One region of the Pantoea phytostimulans genome, then DNA from elsewhere that is predicted to be linked to it. Evidence: predicted binding sites of a transcription regulator. Region 1 holds the regulator's gene; the other holds the start of a gene.
The links. The regulator ArgR, encoded in region 1, controls arginine synthesis, uptake and breakdown. The targets are predictions, from matches to a motif close to ANTGAATAAAAATACANT.

Region 2: argA (amino-acid N-acetyltransferase) is a predicted target of ArgR. The motif match lies at 1,502-1,519, and genes of this name have one in related genera.

The regions. Positions count from the first base shown of each region.
Region 1 is NZ_CP173698.1:2,616,556-2,624,217, forward strand. It holds gene mscM (miniconductance mechanosensitive channel MscM) at 1-2,218, shown strand, start outside; gene mdh (malate dehydrogenase) at 2,298-3,236, opposite strand; gene argR (transcriptional regulator ArgR) at 3,667-4,137, shown strand; gene yhcN (peroxide/acid stress response protein YhcN) at 4,624-4,887, shown strand; gene ACF2G4_RS12185 (YdgH/BhsA/McbA-like domain containing protein) at 4,980-5,246, shown strand; gene yhcN (peroxide/acid stress response protein YhcN) at 5,344-5,607, shown strand; gene ACF2G4_RS12195 (hypothetical protein) at 5,667-5,936, opposite strand; gene ACF2G4_RS12200 (NAD-dependent succinate-semialdehyde dehydrogenase) at 5,996-7,450, opposite strand; gene aaeB (p-hydroxybenzoic acid efflux pump subunit AaeB) at 7,563-7,662, opposite strand, start outside.
Region 2 is NZ_CP173698.1:2,267,879-2,275,540, forward strand. It holds gene amiC (N-acetylmuramoyl-L-alanine amidase AmiC) at 75-1,319, opposite strand; gene argA (amino-acid N-acetyltransferase) at 1,552-2,880, shown strand; gene recD (exodeoxyribonuclease V subunit alpha) at 2,932-4,773, opposite strand; gene recB (exodeoxyribonuclease V subunit beta) at 4,770-7,662, opposite strand, start outside.

The DNA.
Region 1 (7,662 bases):
GCCTTTCACCAATGATCAAAAACGTATTCTTGATGCGCAGCTGAAAACCCAGCGCGAACTGCTGAATTCGCTGATCTCCGGCTGCGATACCTTGATCCTTGAAATCACCAAGCTGAAGGTCGCTAACACGCAGCTTCAGGATGCGTTAACAGAAGTCAAAGACGCGACACATCGCTACCTTTTCTGGACTGCCGACGTCAGCCCCATTAGTTTGAGTTATCCGCTGGAGCTGGCTAAGGATCTGTCGCGTCTGCTGTCGCTCGACACCTTAGGCCAGCTCGGCAAAGCGCTGGCGATGATGTTTACCAGCCGTGCCACGGTGCTGCCTATTATCGGCGCGGTTTTATTGGTGGGTTTCAGTATTAGTTCACGCCGTCATTTCAACGGCTTCCTTGATCGCTCTGCCAGCAAAGTCGGCAAGGTAACGCAGGATCGTTTTCGCCTGACGATTCGCACCGTGTTTTGGTCGATTCTGGTGGCGTTACCGCTGCCGGTATTATGGGGCGCACTGGGATATGGTTTGCAAAATGCCTGGCCTTATCCGATCGCAGTTGCGATTGGCGATGGCATTACCGCCACGCTGCCGCTGCTGTGGGCGTTTATGATCAGCGCTGCGTTTGCACGTAAAAACGGTTTGTTCATTGTGCACTTCCGCTGGCCCCAGAGCCGCGTGGCGCGCGCAATGCGTTATTACTCGCTGAGTATCGGCCTGATTGTGCCGCTGATTATGTTGCTGATCGCCTTTAGCAACCTCGAGGATCGCCAGTTCTCCTCCTCGCTAGGCCGCCTCTGTTTTATCCTGATCTGTGGTGCAATCAGCCTGGTTACCGTTAGCCTGAAACGCGCCGGTATTCCGTTACATCTGGATAAAGAAGGCAACGGCGAAAACATCATTAACCGCGTGTTGTGGAATTTGATGATTGCGATCCCCCTGCTCGCCGCCCTCGCCTCGGCGATTGGTTATCTGGCGACCGCGCAGGCGCTGTTGGCACGTCTGGAAACCTCGGTAGCGATCTGGTTCTTGTTGTTGATCATTTACCACATTATTCGTCGCTGGATGTTGATTCAGCGCCGTCGCCTCGGCTTTGATCGTGCCCGCGCACGCCGTGCCGATATATTGGCAAACCGCGCACGCAGCGAAGAAGAGAAAGAGCAAGGCGCGCAAAATGTGGATGCGATTGAGATAGAAGAACCGGTCATTGATCTTGATGCCATTAGTGCGCAATCGTTGCGGCTGGTGCGTTCTATTCTCACCTTGATTGCTTTGGTTTCGGTGATTGTCCTGTGGTCAGAAATTCATTCGGCCTTCGGCTTCCTTGAGAATATCCGTCTGTGGGATGTGAACACTTCTATACAAGGCGTCGAGAGCATTCAACCGATCACGCTTGGCTCAGTATTGATTGCGATCCTGGTGTTTATTATCACCACGCAGCTGGTACGTAATATGCCCGCACTGTTGGAGTTGGCTCTGCTACAACACCTTGATCTTACGCCTGGCACCGGTTACGCCATTACCACGCTAACCAAATATGTGTTGCTGTTAATTGGTGGCCTGCTGGGTTTCTCATTGATTGGTATTGAGTGGTCGAAACTGCAGTGGCTGGTCGCCGCACTCGGTGTTGGATTGGGCTTTGGTTTGCAGGAGATTTTCGCCAACTTTATTTCTGGCCTGATTATTCTGTTTGAAAAACCTATTCGCATCGGTGATACCGTGACAATTCGCGATCTCACCGGCAGCATTACCCGAATCAATACCCGTGCGACCACCATTACCGATTGGGACCGCAAAGAGATTATCGTGCCTAACAAAGCGTTCATTACCGAGCAGTTTGTTAACTGGTCCTTGTCAGATTCAGTAACACGTGTGGTGTTAACCATTCCAGCGCCTGCGAAAGTGAGCAGTGAAGAGGTTACGACCATTTTGAAACAGGCCGCCGAGCGCTGCAGTTATGTTCTGGATACTCCACCACCAGAAGCATTCCTGGTTGATTTACAGCAGGGCATTCAACTGTTTGAATTGCGTGTTCATGCCGCTGAGATGGGGCATCGCATGCCGCTGCGCCATGAATTGCATCAGCTCATCCTGCAAGGCTTTGACCAGCACGGCATTGAAATGCCCTTCCCTCCATTCCAGATGCGAATGGAAACGTTGGGCAAGAAAGCGCCAGCGACCAATGGCGCGCCCGCGTCACGTAATTTCAAATCAGGTGGTTTGTAGAAAAAGGTTTGTAGGGACAAAGAGCAAACAAAAACGCCCGGTTAAGCCGGGCGTTTTCCTGTTTATCTCACACTTACGCTTACTGCTTCACAAACTCTTCACCCTGCGCGATATCTTTCTTCAGGGTTTCTAACATGCCATCCAGTGCCTGCTGCTCAAAACTGCTTAAGTTACCCAATGGCTTGCGTTCAGCGACGCCATTTTTCCCCAGCAGCAGCGGTTGTGAGAAAAAGCGCGCATATTCCCCATCGCCTTCGACATAGGCACATTCCACCACGTTCTCTTCGCCTTGTAAGGCGCGTACCAGTGACAAGCCAAGGCGCGCTGCCGCTTGTCCCATGGATAACGTTGCTGAACCACCACCCGCTTTGGCTTCTACCACTTCAGTACCTGCATTCTGAATGCGTTTGGTTAAGTCCCTGACTTCCTGATCGCTAAAGCTGACGCCTTTAACCTGTGACAGCAGCGGCAGAATAGTCACGCCCGAATGCCCACCGATGACCGGAACTTCAATATCGCCCGGTGATTTGCCTTTTAGTTCAGCAACAAAAGTATTGGCGCGAATGATATCGAGCGTAGTGACACCAAACAGGCGGTTTTTATCATACACGCCATGTTTTTTAAGCACTTCAGCGGCAATGGCTACCGTAGTGTTGACGGGATTAGTGATGACGCCAATTAACGCTTTAGGTGCAGTTTGAGCAACCTGATCAATCAGGTTACGGACAATGCCCGCGTTGACGTTAAACAGGTCAGCGCGATCCATGCCAGGCTTACGTGCAACACCTGCAGAAATTAATACTACGTCAGCGCCTGTCAGGGCTGGCGTGGCATCTTCTCCACTGAAACCTTGAATTTTTACCGCAGTAGGAATATGGCTGAGATCGACAGCGACGCCAGGCGTAACCGCGGCGATATCATAAAGGGTGAGTTCTGAACCCGCAGGAAGCTGCGTTTTGAGTAAGAGTGCGAGCGCTTGGCCAATGCCACCTGCAGCACCGAGGACGGCAACTTTCATTCGTGACTCCTTATTAAGGTGGGGCAGAGAAGAGCCGAAATTCCATCTGAGTCAGACCTTAATCAACAGCTCAGGCGATGACGATTATCCGCGCTCATTCTACGTGCTAACGCGCTTAATCTCCGGATTCAATAATTACTTATCATCTCATTACCTGAATGACCGACAACTTCGCCGTCTGCAGACAGAGAACGGCTGTGTTCGTTATCTGTTGCTACATCTCCAATAGTATAACAACTTTGCAACCTTTGCCCTGATGCGTCATAAAGCGCGGTTTTGGTCTGAACAAAAATCTTTGCTATTATCCACGCCCGCTGGCCGCTTCAGATAGCTCACTTGCTAACCAATTGAATAAAAATTCATTTAAATGCATAATCATCGCTCTGCCGTGGGCTGAATCCCGGTTATTCCCCTTTTTTATTGGTAACCTATGCGAAACCCATCCAAACAAGACGATCTGATTAAGGCCTTTAAAGCCTTATTAAAAGAAGAAAAGTTCAGTTCCCAAGGCGAGATTGTTCAGGCGCTGCAGGATGAAGGCTTCGAGAATATTAACCAGTCAAAGGTTTCTCGTATGCTCACCAAGTTTGGCGCAGTGCGTACTCGCAACGCCAAAATGGAGATGGTTTACTGTTTACCTGCAGAATTAGGCGTGCCCACCACCACCAGTCCACTGAAAAATTTGGTGCTGGATATCGATTACAACGATGCGCTGGTGGTGATTCATACCAGTCCCGGCGCGGCTCAGTTGATTGCACGCTTGCTGGACTCCTTAGGAAAATCAGAAGGTATTCTTGGCACTATTGCAGGTGATGACACCATCTTTATCACCCCTGCCCGCGCCTTCACAGTTAAACAACTGCACGACGCTATTCTGGTTTTATTCGAACAAGAGCTATAAACCCCGCTTTGGCTGCCGGCAGTTAACCTGCCGGTTACGCGTTCTTTTCTCTCTGTTACACAAGAAACTCAATTTTTTTCTTAAAATTCAGTACATTGAAATTAAATTGCTTCATATTTAGCGCTGCGCGAAAATGGTTAAACCTTTGCGCCAACTTAACCTTTTGCGCTATTTTACACTGCTTTACATCACAGACTTAGCGTCATTACCCAGATCTAAATCAACCTGTAGCCATATCGACCATTACTTTTCGCACAAAAAGACAAAGTGATGCATGTCACTGTTTTAACGTGAAATTAACCACCCAAGCTCATTTTATAACCACTTTTTATAACTTAAGGTTATTAAAATATGTCATAAGGATAAAGAATCGCAAAAAAACATTATTAGCAGAGTATTAATTTCTTCCGTTATTAGTTCTATACTTGTTTTCGTGATGCGAATCACACAAACAAAAAGATAAAAACAGACGACGAGGAAATATATATGAACGTTAAAACCACTATCGCCACCCTGAGTATTCTATCTGCCCTGTCATTTGGTGCTGTTGCAGCTGATTCTATCAATACTTCGCAAGCGCAAAATTTGCAGTCCGTTGGCACCATAAGTGTTAGCGGTGTCGCTGGCTCGCCAATGGATATCAACCAGAAGCTGAGTGATAAAGCCGATCAGCAAGGCGCAAAAGCCTATCGTGTGATTGAGGCTTACAACAACGGCAACTACCACGCGACGGCTGAACTTTACAACTAAGTTCAGGCGATAAGACAACAGATAACGGGCGGCCTTTTTGAAGCGCGCATATGCACTTCGGGTTGCCACCTCAAATTTCAGGAGAGTGAATCATGAAAACCAAATTAACCCTTGCCGTATTAAGTCTGGCTTCTGTTCTGTCATTTGGCGCTAGCGCTGCCAGCTTGGTTTCAAATCAACAGGCGCAGACTCTACAGCCTATGAATCAAACCATTACCGTAAGTGGTCGTGATGGTGATCAGACGAATATCCGTGAAGTGCTTTCTGAGAAAGCCGATGCGCAAGGTGCCAGCCACTATCGTGTTATCGAGAACAATCAAGACAACACCTATCACGTGACAGCTGAGCTGTATAAATAATTAACCGAACCGGTGTTTAAACGACACCTGACACATATCGACGACCCGCTTCATCTTTGAATTCCGCAGGTTGTTGATTGTAATGAGGAGACGAATTATGAAAATCAAAGCAACCATCGCTACAGTTAGCCTGCTTTCAGTTATCGCTTTTGGCGCATCTGCTGCCCAGCTAGTGACTGAACAGCAAGCACAAAATATGCAGCCTGCGGGAACCATCACCATTAGTGGTACGGCTGGCGCACCAATGGATTATCGTGCGCAGCTTTCTCAGAAAGCCGATGAGCAAGGTGCCAGCGCTTATAAAGTGATTGAAGCACGTACCGGTGACAATTATCACCTCACCGCTGAGCTCTATAAATAATTCCTCGTCAGTTTCTTGACGAACCCTTTGGCCCCGCTCGTCGGGGCCCTTTTTCGTTGTTATTTGACATTGAAATGGAGTTGACCTTCCAGCTCTTCTTCTGCTTCATCAAATAATAAAATTAGCGCGCCGTAGCGTCTTTTCTGTCCCTTGCCTAAGTTCACAAATTCGATGTGTAGCGGCATAGGCAGTATTTCACCCGTAACAACCTCCCATAATCCATCCAAATCGCAGATACGCCGATCTTCCAAAGCAAAACGCTCGCTGAACTGGCGAAAGAAATGGGCCTGATCAACGATCTCATTAAAGTCAAAACACTCGTTTTTCATGCGGACAGCTCCCATCCTCCCACTACGGACGACCGCTTTCGTCGTCCGTAGTGATGAAACTAGTTCAGACCGCCCAGATGCAGCGCTTTGATTTCCAGATATTCTTCCATGCCAAGCACCGATCCTTCGCGCCCCAATCCAGACTCTTTAACGCCGCCAAACGGCGCCAGTTCAGTTGATACCGCGCATTCATTAATACCAATCATGCCGCTTTCCAGCGCGGCTGAAACGCGGAAAACGCGCTGCAAATTCTGCGTATAGAAGTAGGCAGCCAGGCCAAACTCTGTGTCATTAGCGCGGCGAATAACGTCATCTTCATCATCAAAGCGGAAGCATGCTGCCACAGGACCAAACGTCTCTTCCTGTGCCAGTTTCATCCCTTCATGCGCCTCAGTAATGACCGTGGGTTGCCAGAAATTGCCACCCAATGCGTGACGTTCTCCTCCCACCAGTACTTTGCCGCCTTTCGCTACCGCGTCTTTAACATGCTGTTCTACTTTCTCTACCGCTGAAGACTCAATCAACGGTCCAACAATCACACCCTCTTCCATGCCATTGCCTACTTTGAGTTTTTTCACTTCGTCGGCGAGTTGGTTAACAAAGCGGTCGTAAACGGCATTATGGATATAAAAGCGATTGACGCTGACGCAGACCTGCCCGGCATTGCGGAACTTATTGGCTATCGCGCCTTGTACCGCTGCATCAATATCTGCATCATCAAACACGATGTAAGGCGCGTTGCCGCCCAGCTCCATCGACACTTTTTTCATGGTTTCGGCGGCGTTACGCATCAGCAGCTTGCCGACTTCCGTGGAGCCGGTGAAAGAGATCTTGCGCACCACTTTGCTGGCCATGATCGCGTCGCTGATAGCATGTGTGTCGCCAGCGACAGCATTCAATACGCCATCCGGCACGCCCGCTTTTTTTGCCAACGCCAGCAAGGCAAACGCACTCAACGGCGTGTTATTTGCGGGTTTAATAATACCGGTACAGCCCGCTGCCAGTGCGGGGCCTAGCTTGCGCGTCAGCATTGCCATGGGGAAATTCCATGGCGTGATAGCGGCCACCACACCAATCGGTTCACGTGTAGCAAGAATGCGCGATCCCGCTTTGGCCGGAGGAATAATTTCACCATTTGCACGCTTGGCCTGCTCAGCAAACCACTGAATAAAGCTGGCGGCATATTCCACTTCGCCTTCGGCTTCTTTTACAGGCTTACCTTGTTCAGCCGTCATTAGCTGACCAAGCCAGTGTTTGTTCTCAATCATCAGCTGATACCAGCGATTAAGAATGTCTGCGCGGGCTTTAGCCGTTTGCGCTCGCCAGGCAGGAAAGGCGCGTTCAGCCGCAGCAATCGCCTGTTCGGTTTCGCTTTTCCCTGCTTTTGCGACCTGCGCTATTACCTCGCCTGTAGCGGGATTGGTCACGTCAAAGGTGGCGGCAGCGTGATGCCATTTGCCATCAGCCAGGTAGCCGGTCTGAAACAGTTCGCTGTCTTGTAGTGAAGTACTCATTGATTCGCTCCTGTCAGTTTCACTTTCCGTTAAGAAAGTATAGTTGGCAAAAGCGACAGGTTTTATGAAGGAATGGTATTGCGCAGGCCGCTGCGGTACGCAGCGGCCAGTTTCAGATTTGGATGAGCGTATTCTGGTATTTACTTAACATCAGCGCCAGCCGTTTTACCGGCTCAGTGACGCTAGCTGGCGCTTCGTACTGCTGCAATTTT
Region 2 (7,662 bases), 350 kb from region 1:
ACGCAATTTCTATCATAGAAATAAAAGCTTTCTTGAATAACAAAACGGATAGCTTCAGCTACCCGTTTTTATTTCTAGCGATGTGCAAGCGCCGCACCCTTCTCAAAGTACGCCTTGATACCGTGAAAAATGGCATCGGCCACTTGTTGTTGGTAGCGCGTCGTTCGCAGTTTTCGCTCCTCTTCAACGTTACTGATGAAAGCGGTTTCGACCAAAATCGACGGAATATCCGGCGCTTTTAATACGGCAAAGCCAGCCTGATCAACAGTCCGTTTATGCAGATGATTGATGTGCCCCATCCGACTCAGCACTTCTTTGCCGAACTTCAAACTGTCATGGATAGTTTGCCGCTGCACCATGTCGAACATCGTATGGTCAAGATAACGGTCGCCGCTCATGCTAACGCCACCAATCAAATCCGCTTCATTCTGCGTTTGTGCTAAAAACCGTGCGGCTGCAGAGGTTGCTCCGCTGGTTGAAAGCGCAAACACAGAGGAACCGCGCGCGGCACGGCTGGTAAACGCATCGGCATGGATTGAGACAAACAGATCGGCCCGCTGCTTACGCGCCTTAGCGACCCGCACGCGCAGTGGAATAAAGACATCTTCATTGCGCGTCATGTAGGCTTTCATGTTCGGCTGTTTGTCGATCAGCGCTTTCAGGCGGCGTCCAATTTTCAGCACGATATCTTTTTCGCGCGTTTTATATTTACCGTGCGCACCCGGATCTTCACCGCCATGTCCGGGATCGATCATGATGATAATCGGTCGATCGCGCCCAGCCTTGCCCGGCAGCGGTGCTTGCACCTGCTCATTTTTCTCAAGATCGCCTTGGTTATAATCTTTTAATAACGCCAGCAGCGGATCATCTTCGATGCGATCCTGGCTTGGATAGAGATCCACAACCAGCCGGTTTTTGATCGTGGCGACAGGCGGAAGGCTAAAGATTTTTGGCGACACATTGCGCTTTAACTCCAGCACGATACGTACCGTATGGGTATCAAACTGCCCTACTCGCGCATTTTTGATAAAGGGATCGTCCACGCGAACCAGTTTATTGACGCCCTTAAGAACCGTGTTGAAATGCAGGCCCTCAATATCGATAACGAGGCGCTCAGGATGACTCAGCGCAAACTGTTTGTATTTGAGCGGGACATTCGATTCCAGCGTCATACGGGAATAGGTTGAGGAAGGCCAGATGCGTACCGCGACGATATGGCTACTGGCTGCCATGCCAACACGGCTGACACTCAACAGCAGCAATGCGCCGGTACTCTGCAAGAATCGTCTACGTGAGAAATGGGAATTAACTTCGGACATGCCGCTCCAACTACAGTGTAATGTCTAAAAAAACGCCAGTTAATAATTAGGTGGCGAAAACTTTATCCAATCCAGAATGCGATGTCACCCCGGAAACCCCAAATAATGCAGGCTGTTAGCGGCTTTGGCATGCGGAAAATCGTAAATTAACGTCAGGATTAGCGCTTGCAAAAACAGCCATAAAAGAATAAAAATACAAAAAATTCGAATAATCATTCACTGAGGGTTGGCCGTGAAGGAACGTAGTACTGAACTGGTTCAGGGTTTTCGCCATACCGTTCCCTATATCAATGCGCATCGGGATAAAACGTTTGTCATCATGCTGGGCGGTGAAGCCATTGAGCATGAGAACTTCTCCACCATCATTAATGACATTGGCCTGTTGCACAGCCTTGGCATACGTTTGGTGGTGGTTTACGGCGCACGTCCTCAGATCGATGCCAACCTGGCCGCGCACCAGCTAGAGCCGGTTTATCATAAGTTTACCCGGGTTACCGACGCGCAATCGCTGGAATTAGTGAAACAAGCTGCCGGTCGTCTTCAGTTAGATATTACTGCCCGCCTCTCAATGAGCCTTAACAACACGCCGCTGCAAGGCGCGCATATCAATGTTGTTAGCGGCAACTTCATCATCGCTCAGCCACTAGGCGTGGATGATGGCGTAGATTATTGTCACTCCGGCCGTATTCGTCGTATTGATGAAGAAGCGATTCATCGCCAGCTCGACAACGATGCGATTGTGCTGCTGGGTCCGGTTGCGGTTTCAGTCACTGGCGAAAGCTTTAACCTGACTTCAGAAGAAGTTGCGACGCAGTTGGCCATTAAACTCAAAGCGGAAAAGATGATTGGTTTTTGCTCTGAGCAAGGCGTGATCAACAGCGAAGGCAATATTGTCTCCGAACTGTTCCCTAACGATGCGCAGGCGCGTATTGAAGAGTTCGAGCGCGAAGGTGATTACCTTTCTGGTACGGTTCGCTTCCTGCGTGGCGCAGTGAAAGCATGCCGCAGCGGCGTGCGCCGTAGCCATTTGATCAGCTATCAGGAAAATGGTGCGCTGCTACAGGAACTGTTCTCGCGCGACGGTATTGGTACGCAGATTGTGATGGAGTCGGCTGAACAGATCCGGCGCGCCAATATCAACGATATCGGTGGCATTCTGGAATTGATTCGTCCACTGGAACAGCAAGGCATTTTGGTACGCCGCTCGCGTGAACAGCTGGAGATGGAAATCGACAAATTCACCATCATTCAACGCGACAGCCTGACCATTGCCTGCGCCGCACTCTATCCTTTCATGGATGAGAAAATCGGCGAAATGGCCTGCGTTGCAGTACATCCTGATTATCGCAGCTCATCACGCGGCGAAATGCTGCTGGAACGCGTCGCCTTGCAGGCTCGCCAGATGGGATTGCAGAAACTGTTCGTGCTCACCACGCGCAGCATTCACTGGTTCCAGGAACGTGGCTTTACGCCAGTAGACATCGAATCGCTGCCGGAAAGTAAAAAAGAGATGTACAACTATCAGCGCCGTTCCAAAGTGTTGATGGCCGATTTGACGTAACACTTTTCGGGCGGCAATCATGCCGCCTCTTTCTCTCCTGACCGGCTGTAACTAACCTAATTCAGCCAGACGTTCAACCAATCCACTGCGTCGCTGAGTTTGCAGCGCAACCGCCCGCTGAAAAACGCCAAGATCGCTGTAAAGCGTTAGCTTATTACGCGCGCGCGTGATCGCGGTGTAAACCAGCTCGCGGGTTAATACCGGCAAGAATTGGGCTGGCATGACAAATGCCGTGTGATCAAATTCCGATCCTTGGGATTTATGCACTGTCATCACCCAAGCTGTTTCATGCGAAGGCAAACGACTCGGCTGAACAGCTTTGATCGAGCCATCCGGCAGCGGGAAAAAGACTTTTAGCTGGCCCTCTGCATCTCGCAGCGTAATCCCAATATCGCCATTAAACAGCCCAAGCGCGCTGTCATTACGGGTAATCATCACCGGACGGCCCAAATACCAGCGGCTGCCCATGCCGGGACGACGAATGCGTTGCAGCTGCATTAATCGCTGCTCAACACGCTGATTCAAACCCTGCACGCCAAAAGGCCCTTCGCGTAATGCACACAGCAGTTGATAACGACCAAATGCAGTGATGATCTCCGCAGGCGGCGCGTTTTGCTTAATCAGTTTCAGGAAGGGGCGATAACCTTGCGCCACGTCGTCCAACATCAGCTGATAGGCTTCGCCGCTGTCGAGCGATTGATAGTGAATATCGTTAAATGCAGCAGCAAACACCTTTTCAACCTGGCGCGTGTCGCCCAGATTTATGGCACTTGCCAGCTGACCAATGCCTGACGTCGCATCAAAGCGATAGCTCTTTTTCAGCAGGCAAATGCTGTCGCGTACTACAGGCGCTTGATGATGATCTAACCCTTCCAGCGAGCAGCCGGTTAGCAACGCCAACTGTTCCGCACGCGCTAAGCTGTAACCGCTTTCGCTACAGCGACAAATATCGCCCAGCACAGCGCCCGCTTCGACTGAAGCCAACTGATCGCGATCGCCTAGGAAAATAACGCGAGCATGCGCAGGCAGCGCTGAAATCAATTTCGCCATCATCGAAAGGTCAACCATCGACGCTTCATCCACCACCAGCACGTCGAGATGCAGGCGATTACTGGCGTGATAACGCAAACGCTGCGTGTCGGGCTGCGCGCCTAACAGGCGATGTAACGTGGTGGCTTCGGCGGGGAAACGTGCCCGCTCCTCTTCGCTAACGGACAAACCCTGCAACGCTTTACCCAGCGACTCCGTCAAGCGCGCCGCAGCTTTCCCGGTAGGTGCCGCGAGCTGGATGCGTAACGCGCCATCATTCAGGCGAATCATCGCCGCCAATAATTTTGCTACCGTGGTGGTTTTACCGGTGCCGGGCCCACCTGAAATCACCGCGGTTTTTCGCGTAAGCGCGACGGCCGCAGCAATTTTTTGCCAGTTATCCGGTTCGTTACCGAATAAGTGATTAAGCACTTCGCTGGCTTTATGCGCATCAAACTTAGCGCTGTGATCCTGAAGTGAGAAGAAGGTCGCGATCTCTCCTTCGCTCTGCCACAAACGATGCAGATAAAGTCGCTGATTATTCAGCACCAAGGGTGTGACGAGGCTACCGTCGCTCAACGCTGACCAACCGGCTAAACGTTCTGTCCAGTTTTCAGGTGCGCCCGCCGCTTGCCACAATGCCTGCGCCAACGCGGGCTGGCGTCCGGCAAACAGTCGCGCCTCACTCAGGTTTTCCAGCGGCAAGCAGACATGCCCTTCTCCTGCCTCTGCACTCACGCAAGCTGCCGCCAGTAATAAAGCGGGTTGCGATTCATCGGCCAGCAGCCGGGCAAACTGGATATCTAAAGGACGCAACAGACGCTTTTCCATCGCCTGCATTAAAAGTGACATCATTTCACTCATGACATCTCCTCGGTCTTGCCAAATAACATGTCGATCTCTTCAACAAATGCTTCGCTGGGACGGGTGAAAAAAATACCATTGTCTGGTGAAGTGCCATCCATGCCGCGCAGAAACAGATAAAATACCCCACCAAAATCGCGCTGATAATCGTAATCGCGCAGACGATGCTGAAGGTAGCGATGCAGCGCCAGCGTATAAAGCTGATACTGCAAATCGTAGCGGTGATCGATCATGGCCTGTTCCATTGCCTGCGGCGTATAATCGACATGACTGTTACCCAGCCAGTTAGATTTGTAATCCAACAGGTAATATTTACCCTGCCAGCGGAAAACCAGATCGATAAACCCCTTCAACATACCTTGTACCTGTCGAAAATCGAGCGCCGGCGCACGTTGCGATAAATCATCGTGACGACGTAGTAGCGCATCCAGATCCGTGGCGGTGAGCAGGTTGCTGATAGGCAGGTAAAACTCCATCTCAATCAGCCGTTGATTCATGCTGATTTTACTCAGCATCACGCCATCAGCATTAAGTGGCGTATGCAGAACGCGCGTTATCCACGCTTTAACCACTGGCAGCCAGTCCAGCGAATAGCCGCTTTGCAGCAACTGATCTTCCAGCCAGATATCATCGGGTGTTTCGGCAAAGTCGATGGATTCGAATAAGCCATGCAAAAAGGTACCCGGTGCTGCGCCGCGTGGGAAGTGATGTGGCGTCAGCGTCATCTCTTCATCACTGCCTTCTTCACCCGCCGCATCAATATCAAAACTTGGCATGACATCCAGTAACGGTGAACTGCTGTGCTGCTGTAATCCTGAATAGCTGGTCACGCGCCAGCCATCGGCGAGTCCTCGCGTCACATTGCGGCTGCTTAGCGCTTCATCGGCAGCCAGACCCTCTTGCCAGGCTTCGCCAGCTTGTAACTCGCCTGCGACCACCTCAATACCTGCGCCATTTAATGCCTGCAGCTGCTGACTTAACTGCGTAGAATCCGCTGCTTCGCCGCGCTGCACCAGATAGCCCAATGCGCTTTTATGCAGATCGCTGTCACCTTCTTTTTTACGCGTACCTTTAATCAGCGGCGCAATGCCAATGCTGCAATGGTGAACCGATCGCGTTAGCGCCACATAAAGCAGGCGTAGATCTTCTGCCAACCGCTCTTCCTCTGCCAGCGCCATACTCTGCTCATCGCCCTGCACGTCCAGTAACGCGGCAAAGCTTTCGCGATCGTGATAAAGCGCGCTGGCTGCTTCACGGAATCCGGCGGCAAAGGGCAGCCAGACCAACGGATATTGCAACCCTTTGGACTTATGGATAGTGACAATCTGTACCAGATGTCGATCACTTTCCAGACGCAGCTGCTGATTCGCCGCCTGGCTGTTAGGCCGCGCAATCTGCTGTGCGAGAAAACGCACCAGCGCATGCGGGCTGTCGAGTTGAATCGCCGCTTCCTGCAACAGTTCGCCAAGGTGCATTAAATCCGTTAGCCTGCGCTCACCATTGTCAGAAGCCAGCATGTTTTCTGCCAGCTGACGCTTGATCATCACATCACGAAGCATCGGCAAAATGCCGCGCTGATGCCACAGCTGTTGCCATGCGGCAAACTGCTCAACCAGTGCATCCCAGTCACGCTCGTTCTGACTGAACGCGTCGAGCGTAGCGGCATCAATCGCAAAGATAGAGGTCGCCAGTGCGCTGCGTAACAGTCGTTCCTGTTCAGGCGCTTGTACAGCTTGCAGTAACCACAGCAGTTCACGCGCTTCAGGCGTGGTGTACACGCTGTCGCGACTGGAAAGGTAGACCGAAGGAATCGATAACGCATTCAGCGCATCGCGAATCAGATTTGCTTCGTTACGGCTGCGCACCAGCACGGTGATGTCAGAGGCTTGCACCTTGCGCAGCGTCTCTCCTTTACCTAGCAGCGCGCGACCTTGCTGCCCAGCAAGCAGCCAACGGCTGATATCAGAGGCGCACTGCTGCGCCATAAACTGTTGGTAATCGCTGACGCCAACACCTTCACCCGGCTGAAGCCAAAAGCGCAGCGCCGGTTGTAGCTGCTCGTCGAATAGCAGTTTCAACGCCTGATTCGACGGGGCGGGATTAACCGGTAAAAAAGGAATTGCTGAAAACAGAAACGGGGCTTCCAGTTGCGAAAACAACCGGTTAACGGCATCGACCATTTCCGGCGATGAGCGCCAGTTGGTATCAAGCGTATAGTGAGCACTAACCTCGTTTCGTGCGCGCAGATAAGTAAAAATATCTGCGCCACGGAAAGCGTAAATGGCCTGCTTGGGATCGCCTATCAGCAGTAACGCCTGCTCAGGTTGATTAATATAAAGTGCGCGGAAAATGCGATATTGCTGCGGATCGGTGTCCTGAAATTCATCGATCAGCGCCACGGGAAAACGGGCGCGAATAGTTTCAGCCAATAAAACACCGCCGGGTTGCTGCAGTGCCTCATCCAGCTTGCTCAACAGGTCGTCGAAACCCAGCAATGCACGCAAACGCTTTTCGCGCTGCACAGCATCACGCACTTCAATCAATGCCCGAGAAATGATGACATCACGCAGCGACAGAGGCTCCGCGAGAAACGCATCTATCGCCTCGAAAAGCGGATGCTGCGGCGCTTCACCTTTCTTGGTTTTTTCAAAAAGCACCTGTTGCCCGAAACGCTCAAGCTCTTTGGGCAATTGGTAATCCAGCGTTTCACTGCCCGCCCACTGCGTTACTTTGCTGATCCAATTAGGCAGATGTTTGCTGCTGTAGCTGCGTTTATCAACACCTGATTGCGTGATGATGCTTTCGACTTCACTGCTCAGCGCCTGCCATCGCTGCTTGATTTCCGCTATGCGCGCCTGATTTCTGGCATGACGGGTTGCCAGCGTCTCT